DNA from 2 places in the Paenibacillus sp. FW507-14B1B genome. Region 2 is predicted to be linked to the other one. Evidence: riboswitches for the same ligand, from Rfam matches in the RefSeq annotation. Region 2 holds a riboswitch; the other holds the start of a gene.

Region 1 (10,134 bases), on a different contig from region 2:
GATGAAACCAACTACATCTGAAAAAAGCCCCACCTTTAACGCATACCGACCATTCCGAATACCTACTGCTCCAAAATATACAGTCAATACGTAAAGTGTAGTGTCCGTACTTCCCTGAATGGTAGAAGCAATCCGGCCAATCATAGAATCAGGACCATAGGCACGTATCAGCTCGGTGGTATAAGCTAAAGAGCCAGTTCCCGTCAATGGCCTTAGAATCCCTAAGGGTAATACTTCACTCGGAACACCGAGCCATTGCAGGAAAGGAGCCGTCCACCCCACCATAAACTCCAATGCACCAGAAGCGCGAAAGACACTGATAGCGACCATCATGCCAACTAAATGAGGGATGATGGATATTGCCGTAGAAAATCCGTCTTTGGCTCCATCTACAAAAGACTCGTACACAGGCACTTTTTTGGTGTAGGCAAAAAGCGGAATAAAAGCGATTATGATCGGAATTGACCATGCGGATATCGTGTTAATCCACGTCAGCACCTATAACTCACCCTTCCCCGCTTACCGTGGTACTACTTAGCCCTTTACCTGCACCAGGTGGTTTGTTCTTACGTATTGTTCGTGCTCTATACCACCGGTCAGCTAGAATAGCAGCCATTGTTGCTACCGCAGTGGCTAAAAGCGTTGTACCTACAATCTCCGTCGGGCTAGCCGATTGAAAATTCATCCGAATCGCTATAAGTGTGGTAGGAATGATCGTAATGCTAGCCGTATTTAATGCAAGTAAAGTACACATCGCCGGTGTCGCTGTATCTTTATTTGGATTAAGTTTCTGAAGTTCCTGCATCGCTTTTATCCCCATTGGAGTGGCTGCATTTCCTAATCCGAACAGGTTAGCACTCATATTGGACAATATATATCCCATTGCTGGATGGTTCTTAGGTACATCTGGGAATAAAAATCGAACTACAGGCCCCATTAACTTAGCTACCTTAGCTAGCATGCCTGAATCTTCTGCAAGTCGCATCATTCCAAGCCAGAATACTAGTACACTGATCAGCCCAAACGAGACAGTCACACCAGTCTGGGCGCCATCAAATGCCGCTTTGGTCACGCTGTCGATATTTCCGCTCACAGCCGCGAATACAAAGCCAATCAGAATCATTCCCATCCAAATCACATTGATCATCTTTCTTCCCCCTGTTCTCCTCGCCCAAGGCTCTCTCCCAAAAGCTTATACGATTATTTAGCACCACCAAACATATGCCTTAATATATGCCCAGCTGACTGCCATAGGGTTTCATTGTCGGTTTGATGTGAGAACGTCGTCTTCTCGGGCTGATCCTGAAGGGTATCCTCCGGTAAACGACTTCCTTCTACAAACACCGGAACCTGTCCAATCTTTTTACCGTCAAGTGATATTTCTACAAAACCTCTAAGACCAAAACTCAAATCTGGATTTCTTGGTTTGTCTAGGACAAGCTTTTTATATACGCGTTCTTCTTCACCTTTTGCAAGGGCATATGAAAAACCTGTACCCGTTACAAGTGAGTAACCCTGCAGCTTTTGCCCTTTTGCGGCGATCTGATGGAGTGGGAAATTGTCAAATCCGTAGTCGAGCATATTGGAATGATCATTCCAGTCATTACCATCATTTAAAGTAACAGCTGCAATCTGCTGTCCATTTCTTGTAGCTGAGCTGACTAGACAGCGGAAAGCTTTTTTCGTATAGCCGGTTTTAACACCATCTGCGCCTTCATAGAAACGGAGCATTTTATTTTTGTTATCCCATTTGTAATCCCATTTCTCATTCGGATTCGGTGCCTTTTTAACCGGTGTCTTTACAATCTCCTTAAATGTTGGATTCTTCAACGCGTATGCTGTTAACTTGGCTAAATCGTTAGCCGATGAATAGTGTTCGTCATGATCTAATCCATGTGGATTCATGAAGTGAGAGTTACTTAGCCCAAGAGCTGCAGCTTTCTCATTCATCATGAGCACAAAGCCTTCCTCAGATCCCCCTACATGCTCAGCAATGGCTGAGGCCGCATCATTCCCTGAGCGAAGCATCAAACCATAGAGTAAGTTCTCCAGTGACATTTCTTCACCCAGCTTCAAGAACAAAGATGACCCTTCTTTGGCGAATGAGTTCTTGGTAACTTTGACTGAATCTTTCAAATCCCCTCGCTCAATGGCTACGATAGCTGTCATGATTTTGGTTAAACTTGCAATTCTCATACGTTCATCTCCACGCTTACTATAGAGCAACCGGCCTGATGTTACATCAATCAAAGCTGCCGCTTGTGCGTGGTTAGAAGGTCCGCCAGAAGGTTCATTTTGAGGCTCAGCTTGAACAGGTAACACTGAATTAAATACCATCAGAAAAGCGGTAATACATCCAATTAAGGTGAAGCGGTAATATCGATTCATGATTTTAGCCTCCGGTGATCTTAAAATCTTGTACAAGTATATGCGGAAAAGCTTGAGGGTATGTCCCTTCCGTTGTCAGAGTTCATTATTAGCTCATTAATAAGCAACCAACAGCAAAGTAAAGATCCCTTCCGGTAAACCGGAAGGGATCTCATAAGCAGATCAATGTGATGGCTGTGTTCCGTTTTGGCTTGAATTGGAAGCACCCGTTCCGCTTTGAAACATGGATTGAATTTGTTCAAGCAAGTAAGGTGTAGCATCGATCATACGTTCGAACAGATGTGTCTGATTATCAAGTGGAACGATATGAACGCCTTCTTTAGCAACGACAAGAAATGCGATTGGGCGAATGGAAACACCACCACCACTACCACCACCAAAAGGAAGTGAACGTGGATTGTTGTTTTGAGTATCCCCTGAACGTCCACCGCCATGATCGGCGTTATAATCGCTCCCCCCCGCTGCAAAGCCGAAAGCGACTTTACTGATCGGAAGAATGACGGTTCCATCCGGTGTATTTACAGGATCGCCGACAATGGTGTTAACATCCACCATCGCCTTAATATTTTCCATTGCGGTTTGCATTAACCCTTGAATGGGGTGATCTGACATGATGACTCCTCCTCTGCTGTTTATAAAAATAAGGGCATCCCTGCACTATGTTCAGTTTGCTCGGATGGTGCATGTAATATGTATGTCTTTTATCTTTCCTTAAGCCACACATATCCTGACCATATCATGCACGGAACAAGGTCCTCCTCCAAATCTTCATTCCACCTTTAATCGATACGATCCTAACCATTAACATTAGCCCTGCAAATATAGCTCTTGCACAGGTGATTCGAATAACAAAGCTTAGATCTGTAGAAACTTGGGGCGGTCCATTAAAGTCCGGATGCACTTGTAATTTCGGTGTATTCGTTAATTTTAAGTGAAAGGACAACAGACCTAGAATGGTATGTTTGATTCCCCAAACCATACCGGCTGCTACTGCTGATTCCGCTGCATTATCTAAGGCGAGCGATGTTGCCCAGTGTACTTCAGATAACCTAACAATGGAAAGTGTGTTGAGAAACCAGTTTTTGAGACCTTTCGTCGCTTGAACCAAGACTTGGTAATTACTGAAACTGAACTCTCTCTTATTCTCTGACTCCTCTTCCGGTTCGTCGATTCTTCCTTTCGATCGGTCAGATGAAAGTGATTTATCTGTATATCGCACACCCTTATCCGTCAGTTTAAAAGGTACTTCATACTGAACATTTATCATTCCGTACAACAATCGAATGTTTACCATCATCCTATATTCTTTGCTCCGAAGTATGATGTGTATTCGAAATGTAACGGTGGACGCCAAGACGAGAATCAGCAGAGTAACCAGTATAAGCACGACCAATATTAATAGAATAAGCCATATCCCCACACTGTAACCCCCAAAAACGTTGGTAAACAACTCTCTGGCTTAGTATGGCAAATAATCCGTAAAATGATTCGAAAAAGAATGGATAACAAAAAAGAAGCCTAGGGATCCCCCTTCGGCTTCTTCATCTCATTCTAATTCACATCGTCAAATGTTAGCTGTTTATTATCCAACTTATCAAATAGCATCTGTGTCTCTTCTTCCAAGCTATCCGCATCCGCTTCAAATTGTGAAGGCTCTGGAAGATCCTTAATATTTGCCAATCCGAAATAGTCCAAAAATGCTTTGGTCGTACCATACAGGATCGGTCTCCCGATCGCTTCTGCACGGCCAACTTCTTCAATGAGTCCCTTATTTGTTAACGTATGAATGGCTCGTTCAGCTTTTACACCGCGAATTTCCTCAATCTCGACGCGTGTAATTGGCTGCCTGTAAGCGACGATAGATAATGTCTCGAGCGCGGCTTGCGATAGAGACGAACGAGAAGGAGAATAGGCCAGCCTTTCAAAGTACGGCGCATGATCAGGCAAAGTTGCTAGTTTATAGCTACCTGCAATTTGAATAATTTGAATTCCCCGATGCTCCTCTTCACAGTTTCTCTTCATCTCGTTCAGAGCGTCCAATATGATGTCGGCCGGTTGCTCTGTAATTTCTGTCATCTGCTTTACCGACAATCCCTCCTCGCCAGATAAGAATAACAGTCCCTCAATAATCGATTTCAGCTTCGGAAAATCCATCAAACTTTACTTCCCCTCTCCACTCCATTACGATGTCATCAAATAACTTTTCTTGAAAACACCATATTTGTTTCATCTTCATTAACTCCAGAATCGCCAAAAAAGTAACGACAATTTCATGTCTTACCATCTCTTCATGCAGCAGCTTGGAGAACAATACTCTTCCGCCTGGGCCAGCGCTTTCCAGAGTATGTATCACCTGTCCAATCCGGTCTTTTACCGATATTTCATCCCTTTGTATGCGGGCATATGAAGTACGCTTGACCGCTTTGCTAAGCGCCTTTTGGAAGGCGGCAATTAGATCCGAAGTATGCAATCCCAGAACTGGATTCTCTTCCATCACAGGCATGAATGGCGTTAAGTCTTCAGGCTCCTTCGAATAGATGAGACTTCGCTCCCATTCACGTTCGTGAAGGTGCTCTGCGATCCCTTTATATTTCCGGTATTCAATCAATCGCTGAATGAGTTCCGCTCGTGGGTCAACATCATCTTCTTCATAATAGTCAAACTCGTCCATTTCAATAACCGGTGGTTTTGGCAGTAATAGTTTACTCTTAATCGAAAGCAGTGTGGCAGCCATAACTAAAAACTCGCTTGTAATCTCCAGCTCCAACTCCTGCATATTCTGTAGATAAGCCATGTACTGTTCGGTAATCTCACTGACGGGGATATCCTGGATGTCAATTTCCGCTTTATCTATAAGATGAAGCAATAGATCGAGCGGTCCTTCAAACGTCTCCAGCTTGTATAATACGGTCACGGTGAATCCTCCCGCCACAAAAAATAAAATGTAGTGCCCTGAAAAAAAGGGCACTACATTAAATAAGCACTATTTTAGCTGTTTCGTCAAGTTTGCCATCTCAATCGCTGCCATTGCGGAATCCCAACCCTTGTTGCCCGCTTTCGTCCCTGCCCGCTCAATCGCTTGCTCAATATTCTCTGTAGTCACAACTCCAAAAATGGTAGGTACACCCGATTTCAAGTTAATCGCAGATACTCCCTTAGCGACCTCATTACATACATAGTCATAATGTGTGGTAGATCCTCGAATCACAGTACCTAGTGTAATTATTGCATCGTATTTCCCGCTTTCCGCCATTTTTTGGGCAATCAACGGGATTTCAAAAGCTCCTGGTACCCAAGCCACATCTACCTCATCGTCCTGAACACCATGACGCTTCAGTGCATCAAGCGCTCCTCCTAATAGCTTACTTGTAATGAATTCATTAAAGCGCCCAACAACGACTCCATACTTCAAACCCTCGGATACAAGATTTCCTTCAAAATAATGTGCCATGCTAAATCATCAACCTTTCAAATTGGAATAGTAGTATTTAAAATTTCAGCATATGACCAAGTTTGGTTTGCTTCGTATGAAGATAACCCGAATTGTCTTTATTCTCCTGCATTTGTATCGGTACACGTTCTACAACCTCAAGACCATATCCCTCAAGTCCTTTAATCTTACGTGGATTATTGGTTAAGAGACGAATTTGACGAATACCTAGATCCTTCAGAATCTGTGCACCTATCCCATAATCCCGCAGATCTGCTGGAAAACCTAACTTCAAATTAGCATCAACTGTATCTAGTCCCTCTTCCTGAAGCTTATAGGCTTTCAATTTATTAATAAGTCCAATCCCTCGCCCCTCTTGTCTCATATATAAAAGAACGCCTTCTCCCGCTTCTTGAATCTGTCGAAGCGCTGCCTCGAACTGAGGACCGCAGTCACAACGATGCGAATGAAACACATCTCCCGTTAAACATTCGGAGTGGACGCGTACGAGAATAGGTTTATCACCATTGATCGAACCTTTAACAAGTGCAATATGCTCTTTGTTATCCACCTCATTGGTATAAGCGATCGCTTGAAACTCCCCAAAATCGGTAGGCATACGCACGGAAACCTCACGATTGACCAGCATTTCCTTTTCGTTACGATAATGAATTAGATCTTTAATACTAATCAACTTCAGGTCATTTTTTCTGGCGATTTGAACTAGATCAGGCAAACGTGCCATCGTACCATCTTCTTTAATGATCTCACAGATCACGCCTGCTGGATAAGAACCACATAATCTGGCCAGATCCACAGCTGCTTCGGTATGGCCAGCACGGCGGAGAACACCACCATCTTTCGCCACCAGTGGGAACATATGCCCTGGTCTTCGAAAATCTGTCGGCACGGCGTTCGGGTCCAATATCCCTTGAATGGTAAGTGCACGCTCAAAAGCGGATATACCCGTTGTCGTATCCTTGTGATCAACAGATACCGTAAAAGCTGTTCCGTGAGCATCTGTATTCTGAGTTACCATCGGTTTCAAATCTAATTCCAGTGCTCTCGCCTGTGTGATCGGCACACATACTAAGCCTCGACCTTCTGTAATCATGAAGTTGATGACTTCTGGTGTTGCTTTATCCGCCAGAGCAATAAAATCTCCTTCGTTTTCGCGGTCCTCATCATCAACAACGATAACAACTTTTCCAAGCATTAGGTCGTTAATCGCGTCTTCAACCCTGCTAAACTCGAATTGATCATCCATAGCTCATCCTCCTTCATTCTCATGGAGCCTACATTCTCCCTTATGCAAAACCATGCTCAGACAAGTATTCATGACTTATTCCACGATTTGATCTCTTATCATCTGTCTCTGGTGAACCATAATGTAAAAGATGGTCCACATACTTACCTAAAATGTCATTCTCTATGTTCACCGTATCACCAGCCAGCTTGAATGAAAGAACTGTTTCAGCAAGCGTATGTGGAATAATCGATACGGTAAAAGAAGTTTCATAAACCTTAACTATGGTGAGACTAATGCCATCTAAAGTGACCGAACCTTTAGGAATAATGTATTTAAACAAGTTTGTGTTCGAAGGAGCAATCTCGTAGACAACCGCGTTTTGGTCTCTCTGAACACTGCGGATCACTCCAGTGCCATCAACATGTCCTTGGACAATATGACCACCAAATCTTGCACTAGCAGCCATCGCCCGCTCCAGGTTGACTTTGCTCCCCCCCTTAAGCTCGTTTAGATTGGTACTTCGAAATGTTTCCGGCATCACATCTACGGTGAATTGCTTCTTATCTATGATCGACGTTGCCGTCAAACAAACGCCGTTTACAGCCACGCTATCCCCGAGCTTTAGGTCATCCATAATGAAAGATGCTGAGATGCTAAGAACCATAGCTTCACCTTTTCGACTAATCCGTCGAATCTCACCGATTTCTTCTACCAGTCCTGTGAACATATAACACCTCTTCTCCTTAGCTTGATTCAAATAGGAAATCGACTTAAAAGAATACGATTATGAATAGACCGGTATTCCACGAATACATAAATTATTGTCAAGTTGTTCAATCTCTAAGTCTGTCAAAGTTAACGCTTCACTCATTAGCTCCGCACCACTAAAGTTAAAACTTGAAGGGGCACCCATACTACCTACGATTTTCGGAGCCAGAAAGAGAACAATACAATCCACAAGCCTTTCCTTTAGCATAGACCCGTTTAGCGTGCCTCCCCCTTCCAAAAGAATGGATCCAATCTCTTTTTGACCTAACAAGGTCATTGCAAGCTGCAGGTCAACTTGAGGGCCATCACCGCAAGTAATAACTTCAATCCCCTTCTTCTCAAGCTCAATTCGCTTAATCTTATCCCCATGACTTGTCGTCAAAATAATGACCGAAGCGGCATGATCCTGTATCATCTTGCTGTCCAAAGGTATTCTTAGCCTAGAGTCAACCACAATCCGAATCGGATTCAGTCCATCTACAGTAAGCCTGGTCGTTAGGAGAGGATCATCAGCGATTACGGTCGATACTCCAACCATAATACCTTGATGGCGATGGCGAAGCGTATGCACTCTTGCTCTTGCCGCTTCATTAGAAATCCATTTGCTATCCCCCGCTTTTGTTGCGATCCTGCCATCTAGGGTACTAGCGGTTTTTAGTGTGATATAGGGTTTACCCGTAGTTATAAACTTTCTGAACGGTTCATTAAGCTTGTTAGCACGATTCTTTAGTACTCCTACATCGACTTGAATGCCAGCCTCTCTTAGCATCTGAACTCCTTTGCCAGAAACAAGTGGATTAGGATCCTCAGTTGCGATAACAACTCGTTTAACTCGCTCTGCAATCAATCTCTCACTACATGGTGGTGTCTTTCCATAATGACTACAAGGCTCGAGTGTAATATATACTGTGCTACCATGTGCTTTATTGCCAGCCATTTGCATTGCATGAATTTCCGCATGAGGTGTTCCTCTTTCAAGGTGGGAACCCATACCAACCAGCATGCCATCTTTCACTACGACAGAGCCGACAACCGGGTTGATTCCAGTCTGACCTTGTGCACGCTCAGCCAAATCAAGCGCTAATGACATATAAAATTCATCATCCATTATTTCTCTCAAGTAAAATCTCCCCTCCTCAAGATCTTACATTCCGCTTTAAATGCTGAGATCAGAATCGAACATGAAACCTCCTTGCGGATCGCTTCATTCGGCACAAAAAAGCCCTGCCTGGATGATTAAATCCAAACAGGGCTTAACTTAAATTGGGAGATTAAATATTGCAGACAGAAGCAAACAAGATATGCCGAATATTACCAAAGAAACAGAATCTGACTATAAGCCAAAAAAAGCTGGCTCTAATCAGCTGTAATCCTTTGTGAAAATATGCACGCACACCAAATAAACTTTACTTCTATCAGACCTACCACATAAAATGATATGTCTTCTCTCCTTCTCCCATCCAGACTATACTGTCGGTCCCGGATTTGCACCAGGTCCACCGTATATACTCAGCATTATCAAAATGCCTCTAGCGTATATCCGGGTCACGGACTAAGTACGTGACGAATAGCTTGTTTCGACTATCTCATCACGTCCATCACCGCCGGTAGGGAATTTCACCCTGCCCCGAAGGATCTTGCTGTATTAAGTTAATGGCATATTAACAAATAGAAAAACAAAAAGCAAGTGAATAATACACACTCACTTACGAATCGTTCTAATGTATACCATTTAAATCATTGATTTCATAATAAAAAACAACCTTCTCTCGTTATCAAGATAACGAGAGAAGGTTGTCCTATATTAAAGTATTACGCTTCGAATACTTTAACTTCTTTCATTTTGTCGCCTTGCTTCACATTGTTAATATGCTCCATACCGCTCGTTACTTTACCAAATACAGTATGAACGCCATCAAGGTGAGGCTGAGGACCATAACAGATAAAGAACTGACTTCCGCCAGTGTTAGGACCTGCATGAGCCATGGACAACACACCTACATCGTGCTTCGTTGTGTTTGTAGAAGTTTCACATTTGATCGTGTACCCAGGACCGCCAGTACCGTTGCCAGTAGGGCATCCGCCTTGAGCTACGAAGCCTGGAATTACACGGTGAAAGCTTAGTCCGTTATAAAAACCGCTATTCGCCAATTTCTCAAAGTTGGCAACAGTGTTCGGTGCTTCTTCAGGGAAAAAGTCGATTTCCACAATACCGCCGTTTTCTAATTCAATTGTACCTTTTTTCATTTTCTCTTCACTTCCTTAGTCGATTAATCGAAATGTCTGATATACAATCCAT
Region 2 (10,134 bases):
ATTCCAGTTATCGTGATCATGCTGATCTTAAGCCTTGGGCAAATCATGAGCCTGGGATTTGAGAAGATTTATTTGATGCAAAATCCGCTCAATCAAAACACATCGGAAGTCATTTCGACCTATGTATATAAAGTCGGTCTGCTCGGAGCGAACTTTAGTTTCTCGACGGCTATCGGATTGTTTAATTCCGTAATCAACTTTACGCTGCTCATTATCGTGAACTTCGTAGCGAAAAAAATATCTTCCAATAGTTTGTGGTAGGAGGCGATGACCTTGGATGGTACCAGTATAAAAGAATCGGTAACAGATCGTATATTTATAGGTTTGGTATATCTATTTTTGGCAGTAGTCTTCATTATTATTTTGTTCCCGCTCTTACATATTGTGAGCGCTTCATTTAGTTCACCGGCAGCAGTTACGTCCGGTAAAGTATGGTTATGGCCGGTTGATTTTACGCTTATTGGTTATAAGGCTGTATTTCAGAACTCGGACATTTGGGTTGGATTTGGGAACTCCCTTTTTTATACCGTGTTTGGTACTTTGCTAAACGTTTCATTCACCATTATGCTGGCGTACCCGCTAGCACGAAGAACATTTTATGGTCGTAACATCATGATGTTGCTCCTTGTATTTACGATGTTTTTCGATGGCGGATTGATTCCGAATTACCTGCTCGTGAAGTCGCTTGGCATTTTGGATACAAGATGGGCGATGATCCTGCCAGGAGCATTTGCCGTGTTCCAAGTCATTATAGCGAGAACGTTCTTTCAATCGCTTCCCGATGAACTTCATGAAGCTGCGCAAATTGATGGATGCAGTGATATAAAGTTCTTTCTGCAGATGGTTATTCCTTTATCCAAGCCGATCATCGCCGTATTGTTCCTAATGTACGCGGTCGGTCACTGGAATGCCTATTTCAATGCTTTAATTTATTTAAAAGACAGTCATATGTTCCCGCTGCAGATATTCCTGCGGAATCTACTTATTCTGAACTCGGAGAATTCCGATATGTACAAGGATGTTAACAATGTTTTGATGCAGCAGGGGTTGAAGGATCTATTGAAATACTCATTGATTGTTGTATCCAGCGCTCCTGTACTTATAATCTACCCGTTTGTTCAGAAGCACTTTGTTAAAGGGGTTATGATCGGGTCTTTGAAAGGATAAAAGGTTCACCTGTAAGGGAGGTGATGTTCAGCAATCGGTTTATGAATAAAGCTATATCGAGAAGTATTTAAATATAAGGAGGTTGTTCAATTGAAAACAAAACTGCTCAAAGTAATGAGTCTTATGTTGGTTCTTACCATGGTATTATCAGCGTGTGGTGGTTCTAAAGGTAAAGACGATAGCTCCGCAGATGCTCCTCAAGATCCGAATAAGCCAGTTGAACTGAGTGTGTTTGCTCCACAAACCGTCGGTATTGAGAATTTGGATGTGAACAAATTTTCGAAACATTTGGAAGAAACGCTGAACATTAAATTCAACTGGAGTACTTCCCCAGATGCTGCTTTTAACGATAAAAAGTTATTGCTGTTAGCAAGTGGAGATTACCCGGCAGTCATTCTGAGTGCGGGAATGTCGAAGGCGGATCAGGTGAAGTATGGTCAGCAAGGTGCGTTTATACCATTGAATGACTTAATCGATCAGTATGCACCAAATATTAAAAAAGCGATGACAGATTTACCCTATTTAAAAGCAGGAATGGTTGCTCCGGATGGCAATATCTATGCACTTCCAAAAATCAATGAATGTCTACACTGTACATACTATCAAAGACTATGGATTAATACAGAATGGCTTGAAGAGCTGAACTTGGATATGCCAACAACGACTGAAGAATTTTATCAAGTGATGAAGGCTTTCAAAGAGAAAGACCCGAATGGGAATGGTAAAGCAGATGAGGTTCCTTTCACAACCTCCAATAATGATTGGGGTGGCGGTGTAGATTTGTTCTTAATGAATGCCTTTATCTACAATGATGGAACCGGTTTAATGATCAAGGATGGCAAGGTCATCTATGCGCCTATGCAACCGGAATGGAAGGAAGGCGTGAAGTATTTACGTAAGTTATTCGAAGAAGGTTTGATGGATAAAGCCGCATTCACGCAAAACGTTGATGCTGTTAAACAACTAGCCAACAAGCCTGATGTTGTAGTAGGCAGTGTAGGTACTGCGAATATTGGAGGTATGTTTGAAGTTAATGATGAGAACAACACACGTCACAAAGCTTACGATGTTGTTCCACCACTTAAAGGGCCAGAGGGTGTTCAATTAGCAGGTTATACGGTCGGAGCTGGTGCTGGACAATTTGTTATTACGAATAAAGCGACCAAGGAAGAACAAATTGCTGCCATTCGTCTAGCTGATTATCTCTTCTCCGAAGAAGGAACGGTTCATACAACATGGGGCTTTGAAGGAGAAGGTTATAAAAAAGCGGAAAGCGGCGAGCTTGACTATAACGGAAATCCTGCGAAGTATGATGTTGTTACGTCAGAGCAGTCTGCAAGTGGACAAACACCGCTGGCAAATACGTGGTGGCAATTAGGAACGATGCAGATGCTCAACTCCATCCGTGAATCATTCGTAGCTCCAGCAGATCCACTCGGTAAAGGTGCGATTGATTACCGTCTATGGCTGGCTGCGAAAAAGTATGAGCCATTTGCGAAACCGGAAATTGCGTATCCGACCGATGTATTTATTGATCCAGCGGATGCGTTAATCGTTACACAAATGTCGAAGACATTATCTGATTATGTGGCATCGAATCTTGCGCAATTTGTAACCGGTAACAAGGATATCGATAAGGATTGGGAGAATTACGTAAATGGATTTAAAGGAATGCAGCTGGATGCTTACCTGGCAGCTTATCAGAAAGCGCTGCCAACCAAATAGTAACTGTATTCCTTCTACCCTAGAGTGACGGAGGAGATATGACATGGTTGATTTGATTCAATACGCTGCACAAGTGAAGCCTTCAGAAAGACAGGTGGCTGTGCAGGAAATGGAGTTCTATTCATTCATTCACTTTACGATCAACACGTACACGGATAAAGAGTGGGGGCATGGCGATGAAGATCCAGCTATCTTTAACCCTGTAGAATTTGATGCGGATCAGTGGGTTGACTCATGCCGGGATGCTGGAATGAAGGGACTTATTCTTACTTGTAAGCACCATGACGGATTTTGTTTATGGCCGAGCCAGTATACCGAGCACTCCGTGAAGAACAGCCCTTGGAAGAATGGACAGGGCGATATCGTTCAGGAAGTTGCGGATGCCTGCCGCAAAGGTGGTATTAAGTTCGGTGTCTATTTATCCCCATGGGATCGTCATGAACAGACTTATGGTGATTCTCCTAAATACAATGAGTACTTTATGAACCAGTTAAGAGAGTTGTTAACGAACTACGGAGATATTTTCTGTGTATGGTTCGACGGTGCTTGTGGTGAAGGCCCGAATGGGAAAAGACAAGTGTATGACTGGGACGCTTATTATTCTCTTATTCGAGAGTTACAACCAAATGCGGTTATCAATGTGTGTGGACCGGATATTCGGTGGTGTGGAAATGAAGCGGGCGTATGCCGTGAGTCAGAGTGGAGTGTCGTGCCTGTATCTCTCCGCTCGAATGAGAGCATTCAGGAGAAATCTCAACAAGTGGATGATGGCGAATTTGCTAAACGATATGATTCCACCGATCGCGATCTGGGAAGTAGAGAGATCATTCGTCATGAGCGCGAACTGGTCTGGTATCCAGCTGAAGTAAATACGTCCATTCGCCCAGGTTGGTTCTATCATGCTTCGGAAGATGATAAAGTTAAATCACTTGAAGAACTGCTTCATGTGTATTATGGTTCAGTCGGCGGAAACGCCACTTTCCTGCTGAATTTACCACCGGATAAACGGGGGCTTATTCATGAGAATGATCGTGCTCGGCTGCGTGAGCTGGGAGATTACATTCGTAACACGTTCAGAACAAATCTGGCTGAGGGTGCTACTGCCCAGGCTTCACAGACGATGGATGGACATGATGTGAACTGTATTTTTGATGGCAATCCTGACAGCTATTGGTGTCCAGAGGAAGGGACGGAGCAGGTTACTATTGAAGTGGATCTGCATGCAGAGATCGAATTCAACCATGTTGTTCTGCAAGAACATCGTTATAGTCAACGAATCGAGAAATTCGAGCTGGAGTATGAACAGGACGGCGAATGGAAGCCGCTCTGGAGCGGTACGGTTGTTGGTTATAAGCGTATATGCCGATTCGACAATGTAACTTCACGGTTTATTCGATTGAAGATTACGGAGTCCAGATGGTGCCCGACGATTTCAGCTTTTGAAGTGTATCGAGGCTAAATACAGCGCTTGAGAATACGATAGGGATATCCTAAGAAAGATCTATGATCTTTAAAGGATGTCCCTTTTGTGTGAAGGCCGAATGTGGTAAAAAGTACTCGTTGAAAATTATGTAGTAACTAATGTATATTTGCTGTATAATTCTCAGTGAGGTTATATTCTGAGAAATTAACATCATTTTCTGTAAAAAAATTGTATTTACATGAAACTATTCGTGTTATAATTTCATTGTGATTTTTTTATCAGCTTATTGTCTTAATTTTTAGTATTATGGATTTAGGTTATTCGAGAAATACAAAATAAAAATAAATGAATATGGATCTTCGGGGTAAGGTGAAATTCCTAACCGGCGGTGATGGTTCGTTCTCTCGTGAATGAACTCCAGCCCGCGACTCGCTATTTTGAAGTTTAAGGTAGCGACTGACTTGGTGAGAATCCAAGGCCGACGGTAAAGTCCGGATGGGAGAAGATCAAACGTAGGTTTGCTGTGGAATTTTTAGTTCTACAGTAGGCTTATTTGGTCAGCCCCCGTATGTTCGACATTTGTCGATAACGGGGGCTTTCTGCTGGTAAGACTCCGTATTCAAGGATAGGAGACAGCATTATGGAAAACATCAACACAGGTTTGAAGGTACAGTCCAAACGCAAGGGTAAAGCTAGCAGTAATCCGAAATACGGTTTTTGGTTAGTTGTACTGGGAGCAGCACTATGGGGAGTTGATCCCTTATTTCGGGTCATACTTCTGAATAATTTAACCTCGTCGCAGATCGTTCTTCTAGAACATGTTATCATCTCGTTAATTGCAATTCCGGTCATTTGGAAGAACCGTCAGGAACTTAAACAAGTTGGCTGGCGCCAGGTTGGTGCATTGCTCTTTATATCATGGGGTGGATCAGGGATTGCAACGATACTGTTCACGATGGGTCTCTCGAGCGGGAACTTGAACGCAGTTCTTCTTCTGCAAAAGCTCCAACCGTTATTCGCCATTCTTCTAGCAAGTCTGCTGCTTAAAGAAAAGCTACCTCGTCATTTTGGATATCTGATGCTTATCGCATTGTCAGGAACATATTTGCTCACATTCGGATTTGCAATTCCGATTGGACATTGGAGCGACTTTATTCAGATGGGAAGCCTTTTGTCACTCGGCGCTGCAGCTCTTTGGGGTGGATCTACTGTCATGGGTCGATTGATGGTTGGTCAAATGAAGGTGGAGACGGTAACGTCACTGCGTTTTGTATTAGCACTTCCTCTTCTTGGGTTGATTACGTTGAATGAAGGTGCAGGCTGGAATTTGCCAGAGTTCGGAACATCTGCTTTTGCTCTAGTATCCCTGAATCTAATCGGTCAAGCGCTTCTACCAGGACTGCTCAGCTTGCTTGTTTATTATAAAGGTCTTACTACAACAAAAGCTTCTGTTGCTACGCTCGCGGAACTTAGCTTTCCAACGGCCGGGGTATTGATTAACTGGGTTGTCTTTAACGAGGTCGTGACCTCTGCCCAAATTCTTGGATTTTTGATGATCTGGATCGTATTGTTTATCATCTCCAGACAATCGGATTCTGTCGCTAAGGCGGGGACGCTGGGTTAAGTGTTCCGAATATGTTAGATATAAATATATTGAAAAACTGCCGGGTATACCGGCAGTTTTTTTGTACTATTCCGCTAAACATTTAGACTATTATGGTAAAAAAAGAGGATTTACACATTAAAAGGTCGAAATAAGTCGAAAAAGAATATTGAGATGGTGAGAATTTAAAAGATGAATGTAGAGCTGGATATGCGGACCGCTTTTGTATTTCTTGTTGTTGGGCATGTATTCACGGTCATTCTAATAACAGCTTATAGACATGGACAGAATAAAGATCGTGCGGTAAATGCGTTTTATGGAGCAAAATGTTTGCAAGCAACCGGTTGGGGGCTAGCCATGTTTCGGGGAGGAATTCCCGATCTATTCACGGTGTCTCTGGCTAATGCGGTTTTATTCCTAGGAGCTGCTCTTGAAGCCATTGCGCTGTTAAGAGTCATGAATGTCTTTCACCGAAACACACGTCGCTTTTATATAGGGTTAACATTTTCTTGTATTCTTTTATTTCATATTATCATCGTGCTAGCCAATACAGAAACGAACCGAATTGCTATGGGATCTTTAGGCATGTCACTCCTGCTGATCCTACCTGCCATTCGTATGGTCTGCCGAAAGAAAGGCTCTACACTGATGAGAGTGACTGGGTTGATGTATAGCTTGGTGGCTACAGGTTCGCTGATCCGAGCGATTATTGCATGGATTCCTGGTATAAACGTAACGTTCTTTGAACCAAGCATCTATCAGACATTATCCTTTTTATCATTATTCTTGTTGATGTTTGTAGGGAATACAGGTTTTGTCCTCTTATCCAAAGAGAAGGGGGATCGGGAACTTCATAAGCTAGCGAGTTATGATGACCTGACAGGAGTGTGGAATCGCAGAACGTTTATCCTCGAAGCGAAGGAATCGATCGCGGATTGCAGGAAAAAAGGTCAACCGGTTTCTTTTCTGCTCATGGACATTGATCACTTCAAGTCCATTAATGATACCTACGGCCATGATATAGGAGATATGGTGCTACAAGAGTATGCCGCTAAAGTGAAAGGGGCTCTGACACCTGGAGATTTGCTAGGCAGATATGGGGGAGATGAGTTTGCCGTTGTCCTTCCCGGTGCGGATGAGAAACAATCAGGGGAGGTGGCAGAAGCGATTCGTCTTTCGATATTACAATGTTCGGGTAAGTTACCGATTTCCTTTACGTTAAGTATTGGTATGGTTACCGTAACGGCAGCTCAAATGCTGCCACTGGATAAACTCTATAAACTGAGTGATGAAGCTTTGTATAAAGCTAAGCATGAGGGGCGAAATCGGGCGTCACGAAGCAATATGGGGGTTATCGCGGGGGATGAAGAGCCGCAAGGTAGTGCGAAGGTGGTGTAGGACAGCGGCCTAGCGGACTAATGGGCCAACGGACTAACTGACTAACGGACAGAGAGGCCGTTATTTTTGTGAATATGACTAATATTAATCGTTAGCGGACAGAGAATCCGCTATTAGCTCTGAACCTATTAAATCAGAGCCTTTCTGTAAGAATAGCGGAATCTGAGTCCACATAGCTCACAAAAAGGATGTTTTCTAACAAATAGCGGATTTCCTGTCCGCTAGCTATTATCAAGCTGAAGAATCGAGCTTCGTCACTTATTATGCTGCTAAGGTGATAACCGTTCATTAATCATTACATCTTAGAGAAGGTGAAAAGGAACAATCCGAGGTCATTTAAACGGGTACCCATACACTGGACACTTTAAGAAAAGTGTTTAGCGTATGGGTATCTTTTTGCGTTGCATTTGGATACTTACCTCTATTCGATCCGTTTGATTTCATCTGGCGAAACCAAATATTTATAGATGGTCTCCATCTGTGGTCCTTCTCCGTCAACAGGCTCACAATTTTGTGTGACCGTAAAGGTATAGCCTTGATCATTTTGTTCTGCTTTTGCAATTAAATTGAAAGATTCGAGGTCATTAGCACATGGAGGAATAAGGTCGTATAATCTAGCTTCCGCCGTACCTAGAGTGAATGCTTGCTCTGAAGTACATCCATTCAATATAAGGGAAGTCATCAACACCAACATATAAACAATGAAATGATTCATGATTCATCCCCTTCATCTAGAGTGAATAATAGGTGTTGAACGTTTCGCATTGCATGGCCTAAATCAGTTTTTGAATCATAGGATGAATATAGAGTCATTCAATGGGTGCCTTTGAAGCTGTAAACAAGATGGATGATCCTTTGGACCGAGCCTATGTTTGAGAGGTTTTACTTATCATCAATTCGAACCACCCATTCATCGTCCCCTTGTTTAATTGTAATCCTCCATTGATCAGATGTTTCGTCGTAGGTTGCAGCTTTAATAACAAGAACTCCCGGGAGATCTGTTCTGGGGTCTTCTATCGCTCTGCGTATGGCTTCGGCCTCGTTTATGTTAGCTTCAGTTGGTTTTGGAGCAGACAGTATGCGTAATTTCTCAGCGGTTGATTGACCGGGATACGACTCCTTGACCATACTAAACCAGACCTGAACCTTCTGACCAATGGCAACGTCCTTCTGGTCATAAGAGAACCAAATAGCATTATAAAATTCCTCGACCCCGCCTGTAGCGCCGTAATTCTTCGGCACATTGTCAACTACAAGAATGCCTCCATCTCTTTGATCCACAACATATCCTTCCATTCCTGGCGCTGTATCTTCCGTCGTTGGCGGAACAGAGTCAGTCCCTGATCCTGATTTCGATGTGCTTGAGCTACATCCGAATAGCGACAGGCTCAAGAATATACTAATTACAGTAAGTAATACTGTCCGCATCGTCTACCTCCTTGCAAAATGAAATGATTTATAGTTATTGACGTTTCCTTTTTCCAGAATGTTGCTAATCAAAAAAACGCATAAATAGGGCGTTGATTCTTCGGTAAATTACTTTCTAAATTTCCGGATATTTAGAAAAAAATTTCCTGAAAGCATTTACATATTTGATGTGCTTTGGTAATCTAAGGTCAAGAAATCACTATAATCATGACCCAAAAGGAGTGAAGACGCAGATGGAGGGTATGCCGAAGTATGACGTTATCGTAATGGGTGGAGGCATTTCCGGGGCGATGGCCGCGGTTGCGGCAGCAAGCTCAGGAGCGAGAACACTGATTGTGGAGTCCCACGGATTTTTGGGAGGGACGCTTACAGCAAATGGTGTAGGGCCGATGATGACCTTTCATGCTGGCGAGAAGCTTGCTATTCAGGGATTTACAGATCAACTCATTGAGCGGTTGAAGAAATTAGGGAAATCGCCGGGACATATTTTTGATACCGTCGGTTTTACATATTCAGTGACACCGTTTGATGCCGAGGCGATGAAGCATGAGCTTGAGCTCATGGTGACAGAAAGCGGTGGAGAGATTCTATACCACACGATGCTCGCGGGTGTGAAGACAGAGAATGGGCGAATCGTAAGTATAACGGTGTGCAACAAGTCAGGGCTCAGTGAGATTAAAGGTTCTGTATTTATTGATGGCACGGGTGACGGTGATCTGTCTGTCTTAGCTGGAGCAGAGTTTACGAAGGGAAGAGAAACTGACGGGGCCATGCAGCCCATGACCTTGAAGATGAAAATGTACAACGTGGACATTCCGAAGGTGAAACAATATATCCATGCACATCCCGAGGATTTCCCACTCTATGACGGGGATACATCCATCATCGAGAAATCCCCGCGCCTTTCGGTTGGCGGATTCGACAGTTTGTTTAAGGAAGCAAAGGCCAAGGGTGAGATTTCGATTCCACGTGAGAACATTCTGTTCTTCGAGACCAATAATCCGGGTGAGGTCATCTTGAACACGACTCGTATCTTGGGGCATGATGCAACGGATGCAATGAGTCTGAGTCGAGCTGAAATGGTTGGTCGCAAACAATGCCGTGAGCTAGAGTTATTCGTACGAAAATATATTCCAGGTTTTGAACATGCAGTTGTAGAATCAACAGGGCCTAATATTGGAGTAAGGGGCTCTAGACAAATCAAAGGATTGTATACGCTTACAGCGGAGGACTTGCTTGAGCAGCGTCTGTTCGAGGATGCGATTGCGCATTCAGGATACCCCATTGACATTCATAGTCCGGATGGAGAAGGGACTAAGCATCAGAAGCTGGAGTGGGGTGGCATGTATAGCATTCCGTACTCCTGCATGATTACAAATTCGGTTAGGAA

What was found. Region 2 has a riboswitch for FMN ahead of AC3WJJ_RS22045 (DMT family transporter). Riboswitches for the same ligand answer to the same signal wherever they lie in the genome.
Region 1: another riboswitch for FMN. It lies ahead of ribD (bifunctional diaminohydroxyphosphoribosylaminopyrimidine deaminase/5-amino-6-(5-phosphoribosylamino)uracil reductase RibD); the one in region 2 lies ahead of AC3WJJ_RS22045 (DMT family transporter).

The regions. Positions count from the first base shown of each region.
Region 1 covers NZ_JBYSWS010000001.1:1,069,000-1,079,133, forward strand. Annotated here, with positions in the region: gene AC3WJJ_RS05090 (spore maturation protein) at 1-498, opposite strand, end outside; gene AC3WJJ_RS05095 (nucleoside recognition domain-containing protein) at 506-1,147, opposite strand; gene AC3WJJ_RS05100 (D-alanyl-D-alanine carboxypeptidase family protein) at 1,201-2,337, opposite strand; gene ytfJ (GerW family sporulation protein) at 2,551-3,000, opposite strand; gene AC3WJJ_RS05110 (DUF2953 domain-containing protein) at 3,125-3,808, opposite strand; gene scpB (SMC-Scp complex subunit ScpB) at 3,940-4,542, opposite strand; gene AC3WJJ_RS05120 (segregation and condensation protein A) at 4,511-5,302, opposite strand; gene ribH (6,7-dimethyl-8-ribityllumazine synthase) at 5,372-5,839, opposite strand; gene AC3WJJ_RS05130 (bifunctional 3,4-dihydroxy-2-butanone-4-phosphate synthase/GTP cyclohydrolase II) at 5,877-7,085, opposite strand; gene ribE (riboflavin synthase) at 7,126-7,794, opposite strand; gene ribD (bifunctional diaminohydroxyphosphoribosylaminopyrimidine deaminase/5-amino-6-(5-phosphoribosylamino)uracil reductase RibD) at 7,852-8,943, opposite strand; FMN riboswitch at 9,280-9,474, opposite strand; gene AC3WJJ_RS05145 (peptidylprolyl isomerase) at 9,648-10,082, opposite strand.
Region 2 covers NZ_JBYSWS010000005.1:174,511-184,644, reverse strand. Annotated here, with positions in the region: gene AC3WJJ_RS22065 (ABC transporter permease) at 1-261, shown strand, start outside; gene AC3WJJ_RS22060 (carbohydrate ABC transporter permease) at 268-1,167, shown strand; gene AC3WJJ_RS22055 (ABC transporter substrate-binding protein) at 1,291-2,892, shown strand; gene AC3WJJ_RS22050 (alpha-L-fucosidase) at 2,936-4,351, shown strand; FMN riboswitch at 4,667-4,826, shown strand; gene AC3WJJ_RS22045 (DMT family transporter) at 4,956-5,939, shown strand; gene AC3WJJ_RS22040 (GGDEF domain-containing protein) at 6,111-7,316, shown strand; gene AC3WJJ_RS22035 (hypothetical protein) at 7,738-8,031, opposite strand; gene AC3WJJ_RS22030 (YobA family protein) at 8,199-8,744, opposite strand; gene AC3WJJ_RS22025 (FAD-dependent oxidoreductase) at 8,978-10,134, shown strand, end outside.